2 regions of the Pseudomonas sp. Marseille-QA0892 genome follow, and region 2 is predicted to be linked to the other one. Evidence: predicted binding sites of a transcription regulator. Region 2 holds the regulator's gene; the other holds the start of a gene.

Region 1 (4,423 bases), 1.9 Mb from region 2:
CGATACTCCACTCGTGAGCGCACTCCGGGCAGGTGAGTAGCGAGCCGTCCTCATAGGTGTATTCCGATTCGCACTGGGGGCACGGTGGAAAATTGCTCACGGTCAGATGCTCCATCTCAAAAGCCGCACAGTGTAAGGGGGTTTAGCGGCATGGAACAGCGTGCGGTTGCATGGCGGCATCCTCAGCCGCCACCGGCGGTGCTCAGACCTGGACGGTATCCACCATTTTTCGGGCATGCGCGATCGATTCCTGAGTCAGGTCCACGCCGCCGAGCATCCGGGCAATCTCCTCAACGCGGCTGGCAGCGTCCAGCTCCCGAACAGCTGTCCGGGTCGCTTTGCTACCACGTGCCTTATGGACGAAAAGATGCTGGTGTCCTTGCGCCGCAACTTGCGGCAAGTGAGTGACAGTAAGCACCTGGCCCTTCTCACCCAAACGGCGTAGCAACTGCCCAACCACCTCTGCGGTAGGGCCGCCGATACCCACGTCCACCTCGTCAAATACCAGCGTCGGTACGCGCGAGGTCTGTGCCGTGATGACCTGAATCGCCAGGCTAATGCGAGACAGTTCGCCACCAGACGCAACCTTCGCAAGGCCCTTCAAGGGCTGCCCAGGGTTGGCACTGACCAAAAACTCGACCTGCTCAAGGCCGTAAGGCTGAGGGTCGTCGTTCTGCGCAGAACGCAGCTCGATCGCGAAGCGGCCCCCCGGCATGCCGAGTCGCTGCATCTCTTTCTCGACCTTGGTTGCCAAAGTTTTGCTGGCCTTGTTTCGCACCTGGCTGAGCGCCTGGGCTTTCTCCTGATAGTGGCGCAGGTAGGATCCCAGCTCGTCTTCAAGGCGCTCGATGGCTTCGTCGCTTGCGTTCAGGCCTTCGAGCTCTGTCATGAGTTGTTGCTGAAGCACGCCGAGCTCGTCAGGCTGGATACGATGCTTGCGCGCCAGGGTATAGATCGCATCGAGACGCTCCTCCAGTTGCTGCTGGCGCTGCGGGTCGGCATCGAAGTTGTCCAGGAAGCGGTTGAGTTCTCCCACCGCTTCCTCAACCTGGATCTGCGCGCTTGAAAGGAGGTTGATGGCTTCCTGCATGGCGGCAGGTTGATTACCGGTCGCGGTGAGGCGATTGAGGCTGGCTGTAAGCGCGGACAGTACATTTCCGCTATCGCTCTCGCTACACATGTCTATGACTTGCCTACATGAGCCAAGCAGGCTTTCTGCATTCGAGAGCGCCTTGTGTTCCTCTTCCAGTTGTTCAAGCTCGTTCTCGCCCAGTGCAAGATTGGCAAGCTCTTCGAGCTGATAGCTCAGCAGCTGGTGACGTGCGCGTTGCTCGTCGCCGCTGGTAGAAAGGCGTTCAAGCTCTGTACGGGTTTGTCGCCAGCGCTGAGATGCCAGCTGGACCTGGCGCGACAAATCCCCAGCACCCGCGTACTCGTCCAGCAGACGGCGATGAGTGTCAGGCTTGAGCAGCGATTGATGTTCGTGCTGGCTGTGGATATCGATCAGCAGGCCGCCAAGGCTTTTCAAATCACCAAGCGGGCAGGGCGTGCCGTTGATATAGCCTCGCGAACGGCCTTCTGCGGTAATCACGCGGCGAAGAATGCAGTGCCCGTCGTGCTCGAGATCGCGGCCCGCGAGCCAGGCGGCGGCCTCCGGAATGTCTCTCAAATCGAAACTTGCGAGGATGTCGGCCTTGTCCGCACCGGGGCGGACGACGCCGCTGTCTGCGCGATCGCCCAACGCAAGGCTCAAGGCATCGAGCATGATCGACTTGCCCGCGCCGGTTTCACCTGTGATGACACTCATGCCGCCGCGCAGCTCGAGGTCAAGGTGTTCAACGATCGCGTAATTATGAACGGACAGGTGCACCAGCATGGGAAGGCTCCGAACAAGGTTTCGAATGCGTGCTGGGTATTTATACAGTGGTCTCTGCAGGCTGGCAACGTACCGCCTGTCCGCTCTGACGAAACCGCATGATCTCTTTCCCACGGACCCTTGAAGGTTCGTTTCTTGGCCCCATATAGCCGGCAAGCAAATCGGTTCCATGAGAGCCGCACGATAATTGGAGGAGATTCGCATGGCTGACGAGCAGAACCTGGATACCCAGAATCCTGAGGACGTAGTGGCCGCCGGCGAGCAGACCGATAGCGACCTGCTGGCGCGCATCGAGCAGCTCGAAGAACAATTGGCCGCCGCGCAGGATCAGTCGCTGCGCACCGCGGCTGAGCTGCAGAACGTGCGCCGCCGTGCCGAGCAGGACGTGGAGAAGGCGCACAAGTTTGCCCTTGAGAAATTCGCTGGTGATCTGCTGGGTGTCGTCGACAGTCTTGAGCGCGGCCTGGAGCTTTCCAGCGCAGATGACGAGACCATCCGCCCCATGCGCGAGGGCATGGAACTGACGTTGAAGATGCTTCAGGACACCCTCAAGCGGCATCAGATCGAAGCCATCGATCCGCACGGTGCGCCCTTCAACCCCGAGCACCATCAGGCCATGGCGATGGAAGAGAGCACCCATGTCGAGCCCAACAGCGTGCTCAAGGTGTTCCAGAAGGGGTATCTGGTCAGTGGCCGTCTGCTTCGTCCGGCGATGGTCGTGGTTAGCAAGGCACCGGTCGAGCCACCACCGAGCATCGACGAAAAAGCTTGAATTCGGGGTGAACGCCCCCATTTAACCGATCAACCGAGTATTGCAGGTCCCTGGGCGGGCCGCACGGAATCCAAAGTTTCTGGAGAGGATTATGGGCAAGATCATTGGTATCGACCTGGGAACCACCAACTCCTGCGTGGCCATCCTGGAAAACGGTAACGTAAAGGTTATCGAGAACGCAGAAGGTACTCGCACCACGCCTTCCATCATCGCCTACACCAACGATGGTGAAACACTGGTCGGGCAATCCGCAAAGCGTCAGGCGGTGACCAACCCGCAGAACACGCTATACGCGGTGAAGCGCTTGATCGGCCGTCGTTTCGAGGAAGACGTCGTTCAGAAAGACATCAAGATGGTCCCCTACACGATCACCAAGGCTGACAACGGAGACGCCTGGGTCGAAGTAAAGGGCCAGAAGATGGCACCGCCGCAGATTTCGGCGGAAGTGCTGAAGAAGATGAAGAAGACCGCCGAGGATTACCTGGGCGAAACCGTCAGCGAAGCGGTCATCACCGTTCCTGCATACTTCAATGATAGCCAGCGTCAAGCGACCAAAGATGCCGGGCGCATCGCCGGTCTGGACGTAAAGCGCATCATCAACGAGCCTACGGCGGCGGCGCTGGCGTACGGCATGGACAAGGCCAAGGGCGATCACACGGTCATCGTGTATGACCTGGGTGGCGGTACGTTCGACGTGTCCGTGATCGAAATCGCCGAGGTGGATGGCGAGCACCAGTTCGAAGTGCTTGCGACCAACGGCGACACGTTCCTTGGCGGTGAAGACTTCGACATTCGTCTGATCGATTACCTTGTCGACGAATTCAAGAAAGAAACCGGGATGAATCTGAAAGGCGATCCGTTGGCCATGCAGCGCCTGAAGGAGGCTGCAGAGAAGGCGAAGATCGAACTGTCGTCGAGCCAGCAGACCGACGTGAACCTGCCATACATTACGGCTGACTCGTCTGGTCCGAAGCACCTGAACGTGAAAATCTCGCGTGCCAAGCTTGAATCGCTGGTCGAAGATCTGGTCGAGCGCACCATCGAGCCTTGCCGCGTTGCGCTGAAGGACGCCGGTATCGACGTTTCCAGCATCAACGACGTCATTCTCGTGGGTGGCCAGACCCGTATGCCGCTGGTACAAAAGCGCGTCGCCGAGTTCTTCAACAAGGAAGCGCGCAAGGACGTCAACCCGGATGAAGCGGTTGCGATCGGTGCTGCCATTCAAGGCGCCGTCCTCGCCGGTGACGTGAAGGACGTACTGCTGCTTGATGTCTCTCCGCTGACACTGGGTATCGAAACCCTGGGTGGTGTAATGACGCCGCTGATCGAGAAAAACACCACGATTCCGACCAAGAAATCGCAGGTGTTCTCGACCGCTGACGACAACCAGTCTGCCGTGACCATTCATGTCCTGCAGGGCGAACGCAAGCAAGCCGCGCAGAACAAGTCGCTGGGTCGATTTGACCTGGCCGAGATCCCGCCGGCGCCGCGTGGCGTTCCGCAGATCGAAGTCACGTTCGACATCGACGCCAACGGCATCCTGCACGTAGGCGCGAAGGACAAGGCAACCGGCAAGCAGCAGTCGATCGTCATCAAGGCGAACTCGGGTCTCTCCGAGGAAGAAATCGAGCAAATGGTGCGTGATGCCGAGGCCAACGCCGAGGATGATCGGAAGTTCGAGGAGTTGGTCGCGGCCCGTAACCAGGGTGACCAGTTGGTCCACGCGACCCGCAAGATGCTGACCGAGGCCGGCGACAAGGCAACAGCTGAAGAGA
Region 2 (4,423 bases):
TCATCTTGCTGCTAGCCACGCACAACCAGGAGCGCGCCATGAGTCATGAGCGGTATACACGCACCAACCAAAAGCTGTTCTATGCTGGCCTGGCTCTGGACACCTGGCGCGAGGCCGCCCAAAGCGGCGCATTCACGGCGCCTGCGAAAACCCAGGCTGCACGCGAGGAAGCCGTATTTCACCTGTATGGTGCGGTGCTTGGTCTTTGCCACGAAGTTGCGGGTTATTACCGTATGCCCGGCGATGCCGATCCGAGCATTGAACAGTTTCTTGATGCCGGTCGGCTGGCAGCGACACCGAGCCCCGAATTTGCCGAGCTGTTCGAACTCTCGAGAAATAGGGAAACCTGGCTCGGGCAACTGCTATCTGCCTATACAGGCCTATTCCAGCCCCCGATGCCGCCCAAGGCGACCAAGCAGGACCCTACCTTGCCGCTGATTCAGGCTGTTGCAGTCGGCGAGGAGACGGAAAACACCGGGCTTACGCCAGAAATGCTCGAGTCCTGGCGCCAGTCGATCAAGGCGTTGGCGTTGCGTTTTCGTGAAGGGCTCAGCGAAATCTGATTTCTTGCTAGAGTCCGCCAGCTTCGCTGCTACAATGGCGGGTCAACAACGCGAGAGCCCCTTATGTCGACGTCCTTCCTTGAAATTGTTGAACTGCCTGATGGGCGCATTGCCCTTCGTCGTGCCGAGGACGAGCAGATGTTAGTCGAGCTCAACTTCACCGAAGCCGCCAAGGCGTTCATGCAGGGACATCATGTCGAGGTGGCCAAGGCCATGCTCAGCGTAGGTGTGCAGATGGCCGGAGAGCTGGCTGAGAATGATTTTCAGCACGACGAGCCTGATCGCGTTCTTCACTAACCCGATACCGTGCCGATCTGTTCTGCCTACGTTCATCTCCGCGTAAGTAGGAACACGGCTCGCTGCGTAAACATCCCTTCCAAGGCCATGTGGGATACTGTCGCTGACTGCGCGTCCCGCGCGGCATCCCCTTTTGCATATCTACTGGGGTAGCGGTTTCTCACTCGGAATGCATCTGCGCTAAGTCACTATGAGTGGCTCTAGGCTAGCGAGTCCGTCAGTAATTCATCTTGATGTTCAAGCCCTGCGCGTTGCCCGCTAGGGCTGCGAGGCTCAGCTGACGCCGCTCGCTACGGGAAAGCTTGTCGAACCACGTAACCACGGTATGGCTGCGGCCCAGGCTCAGCGCATCACAGGCGAGCTGTAGAGCGGCCTGGTTACCGCTCGGTTGAAGCAGCAGGATGCGCTCTCGATTCAACCCAGCATCACGGAGCCATGTCCGTGAAAGGCTTGTAGGTGGAGCGATGAGTGTCAGCCAGCGCGCGTCGCTGTTCTCGCTCAGGTCTCGCAAAACCGGCGCTAGCAAATGCAGGCACAGGCCTGAGGCACCGGAAAGGGTGATTTCGCTCAGGGTCTCGGCGTCTGTAAAGCCAACTTCTGCCGGCACGACGAGCGTTTCAGGAACCAGTAGCCCCACAGGCGGAGGGGGAGAAGACAACGGCAACTGGAATTGCATGGTTCGCTCCTTACCTTCGGATCACGCCGACACTCAACCCTTCAATAGTCAGGCTCTGCTGCTCCAGGTCCACCTCGATCGGATCGAACTCAGGGTTTTCAGCGATCAGCCAAACCTTATTGCCTTCTCGTTTGAAGCGTTTCACGGTGACTTCGTCATCGAGGCGTGCGACGACAACCTGGCCATTGAGTGCATCCTGTGTGCGGTGCACAGCCAAAAGGTCGCCATCGTGAATGCCGATGTCCTTCATACTCATGCCGCGGACCTTCAACAGGTAGTCGGCCTTTGGTTTGAAGAAATCCGGATTGATCTTGCACGCGTCTTCAATATGTTCCTGCGCCAGGATTGGGGCGCCTGCGGCTACGCGGCCGATGATAGGTAGCCCTTCATCCTCCGTGCCCGGTTCGAAGCCGGGGACGCGAATCCCGCGGGAGGCACCGGGTGTCATCTCAATGGCGCCCTTGCGCGCGAGGGCCTTTAGATGCTCTTCCGCAGCGTTTGGCGACTTGAACCCCAACTTCGTGGCAATCTCTGCACGTGTCGGCGGGTAACCGTTGTCTTCGATGCAGCGTTTGATGAATGTCAGGATTTCGGACTGGCGAGGCGTGAGCTTCAGCATGATGGCTCTGGCTTTTTATACAGGTGCTGGAAGTATATACAGTGTGCGCTGTTTGGCAATGCTCCTGTTACGCTCTGTCTGAGCAGACTTGCGCCTATAGATAGGCTCATCGATGATTGGCTATGCTTGACACTACAACAAGGTGAAACGTATGTTTCAAACACTTGTTTGTCAGGCATTTTTCAAATGGCCCAGTCGGAAACGGTCGAGCGCATACTCGACGCGGCGGAACAGCTGTTCGCCGAGAAAGGATTTGCGGAGACATCGCTGCGGCTGATCACCAGCAAGGCAGGTGTCAACCTGGCCGCAGTGAACTACCACTTCGGTTCAAAGAAGTCGCTCATCCAGGCGGTCTTTTCACGCTTCCTTGGGCCCTTCTGCGTGAATCTCGAACGTGAGTTGGATCTGCATGAGTCATCAGGTGCTAGTGCACCTGGCCTCGAGGAGCTTCTGCAGCTGGTGGTCGAACAAATGATCATCATCAAGCCTCGCAACGGTAATGACCTCTCGATGTTCATGCGATTGCTAGGGCTCGCCTTCAGCGAAAGTCAGGGACATCTGCGCCGTTACCTGGAGGAGGTGTATGGACGCGTTTTTCGCCGATTCATGCATCTGGTCCATGATGCTGCTCCGGACATTCCGCCCATCGAACTGTTCTGGCGGGTTCACTTCATGCTGGGTTCCGTTGCCTTCACCATGTCCGGGATAAAGGCCCTCAGGGCGATGGCAGAGAATGACTTCGGTGTGCATATGTCTACTGAGCAGGTGCTCCGCCTGATGGTGCCGTTCGTTGCTGCCGGCATGCGTGCCGATTCCGCGGTGACCGATGCCTCGCTCGCAAACGCTCAGTACCATCGACCGGCACTGTCGAACCCCTCCAGCTGATCCGTTAAGCTACGCCATTCACTTCGTACCGGCCCTTACGGTCGGTTCGACGGTTCCCTATGGCGCGAACATGCGCGCCTGACATCCAGTAAGGATTCGTTATGAATGGCTCCCTGATGCTCGACGTCCAGGGCACCTGGCTGACGGCTGAAGACCGGCACCTGTTGCGTCAGCCCCAGGTGGGCGGCTTGATCCTCTTTGCACGTAACGTGGAAACGCCTGCCCAAGTACGGGAGCTGTGCCGTGCCATTCGTGCGGTCCGCCCCGACATCTTGCTGGCGATCGACCAGGAAGGAGGGCGAGTACAGCGTATCCGCGACGGCTTCGTTCGGTTGCCTGCGATGCGCGACTTCGAAGGCCGTTCGGATGCGATACAACTCGCTCGGCATTGTGGCTGGGTCATGGCGACAGAGGTGCTTTCGGTTGGCCTCGATTTCAGTTTTGCCCCGGTGCTCGATCTCGACCATGGTCGTAGCGGCGTGATTGGTAGCCGCGCCTTTGGCGCTGACCCCTTGCGCACGGTCCCGCTGGCCGAAAGCTTCCTGGCAGGCATGAACGATGCCGGCATGCAAGCGACGGGCAAGCACTTCCCCGGGCACGGTTGGGCGGAGGCCGATTCGCATGTCGCCATCCCCGTCGATGATCGAAGCCTGAAGACCATCCGCGCCTGCGACATGGTGCCATTTTCGCGTTTGAGCCATCGGCTCGCAGCCGTGATGCCGGCACATGTCATCTATCCTCAAGTTGATGAGCAGCCCGCAGGGTTTTCTAAGCGATGGCTACAGGACATCCTGCGCGGCGAGTTAGGTTTTGAGGGCGTGATTTTCAGTGATGATCTCTCCATGGCAGGTGCGCACGTAGCTGGGGATGCGGGAAGCCGGATCGAAGCGGCGCTCAGCGCGGGCTGTGATATGGGCCTCGTCTGCAACGATCGGGCAGCGGCTGAGTTGGCATTGAGCACCTTGCAGCGACTCGACGTGAAGCCGAGCCCTCGGCTGTCTCGCATGCAGGCGACCGGAATGAGCAGTGATGACTATCGGTCCTCGCCCCGCTGGCTCGAAGCGCTTCGCGCGTTACGCGCCGCATCTCTCGTCGCCTGAGGCCTATATGACGGTCCACGCAGTCATTGGCGGTACAGGGTTGACCCAGCTCGAAGGTCTTGTCCTTCGAGATGCGCTGACGGTTCAGACGCCTTTCGGCGTACCCTCAGCCGAGATCCTGCGTGGCGAGTTTGCTGGCGGTGACGTGCTCTTTTTGGCACGGCATGGCCATCCACACCGCATCCCGCCGCATCAGGTCAATTACCGAGCCAATCTATGGGCACTGAAGGAAGCCGGTGCGGACTCCGTTATCGCTGTCAATGCCGTAGGGGGTATTCACTCG

The links. Region 2 encodes LexA, which represses DNA repair genes until DNA is damaged. Its sites were predicted from a motif close to CTGTNTNNNNANACAG; they were not measured.
Region 1: recN (DNA repair protein RecN) is a predicted target of LexA. The motif match lies at 1,909-1,924, and genes of this name have one in related genera.

What each region holds. Positions count from the first base shown of each region.
Region 1 covers NZ_CM143104.1:3,159,250-3,163,672, reverse strand. The annotation lists gene ACY8D3_RS14695 (zinc ribbon domain-containing protein YjdM) at 1-100, opposite strand, end outside; gene recN (DNA repair protein RecN) at 203-1,876, opposite strand; gene grpE (nucleotide exchange factor GrpE) at 2,079-2,648, shown strand; gene dnaK (molecular chaperone DnaK) at 2,740-4,423, shown strand, end outside.
Region 2 covers NZ_CM143104.1:1,228,756-1,233,178, forward strand. The annotation lists gene ACY8D3_RS05715 (DUF6586 family protein) at 39-563, shown strand; gene ACY8D3_RS05720 (hypothetical protein) at 627-860, shown strand; gene sulA (SOS-induced cell division inhibitor SulA) at 1,078-1,536, opposite strand; gene lexA (transcriptional repressor LexA) at 1,547-2,155, opposite strand; gene ACY8D3_RS05735 (TetR/AcrR family transcriptional regulator) at 2,342-3,040, shown strand; gene nagZ (beta-N-acetylhexosaminidase) at 3,142-4,140, shown strand; gene ACY8D3_RS05745 (S-methyl-5'-thioinosine phosphorylase) at 4,148-4,423, shown strand, end outside.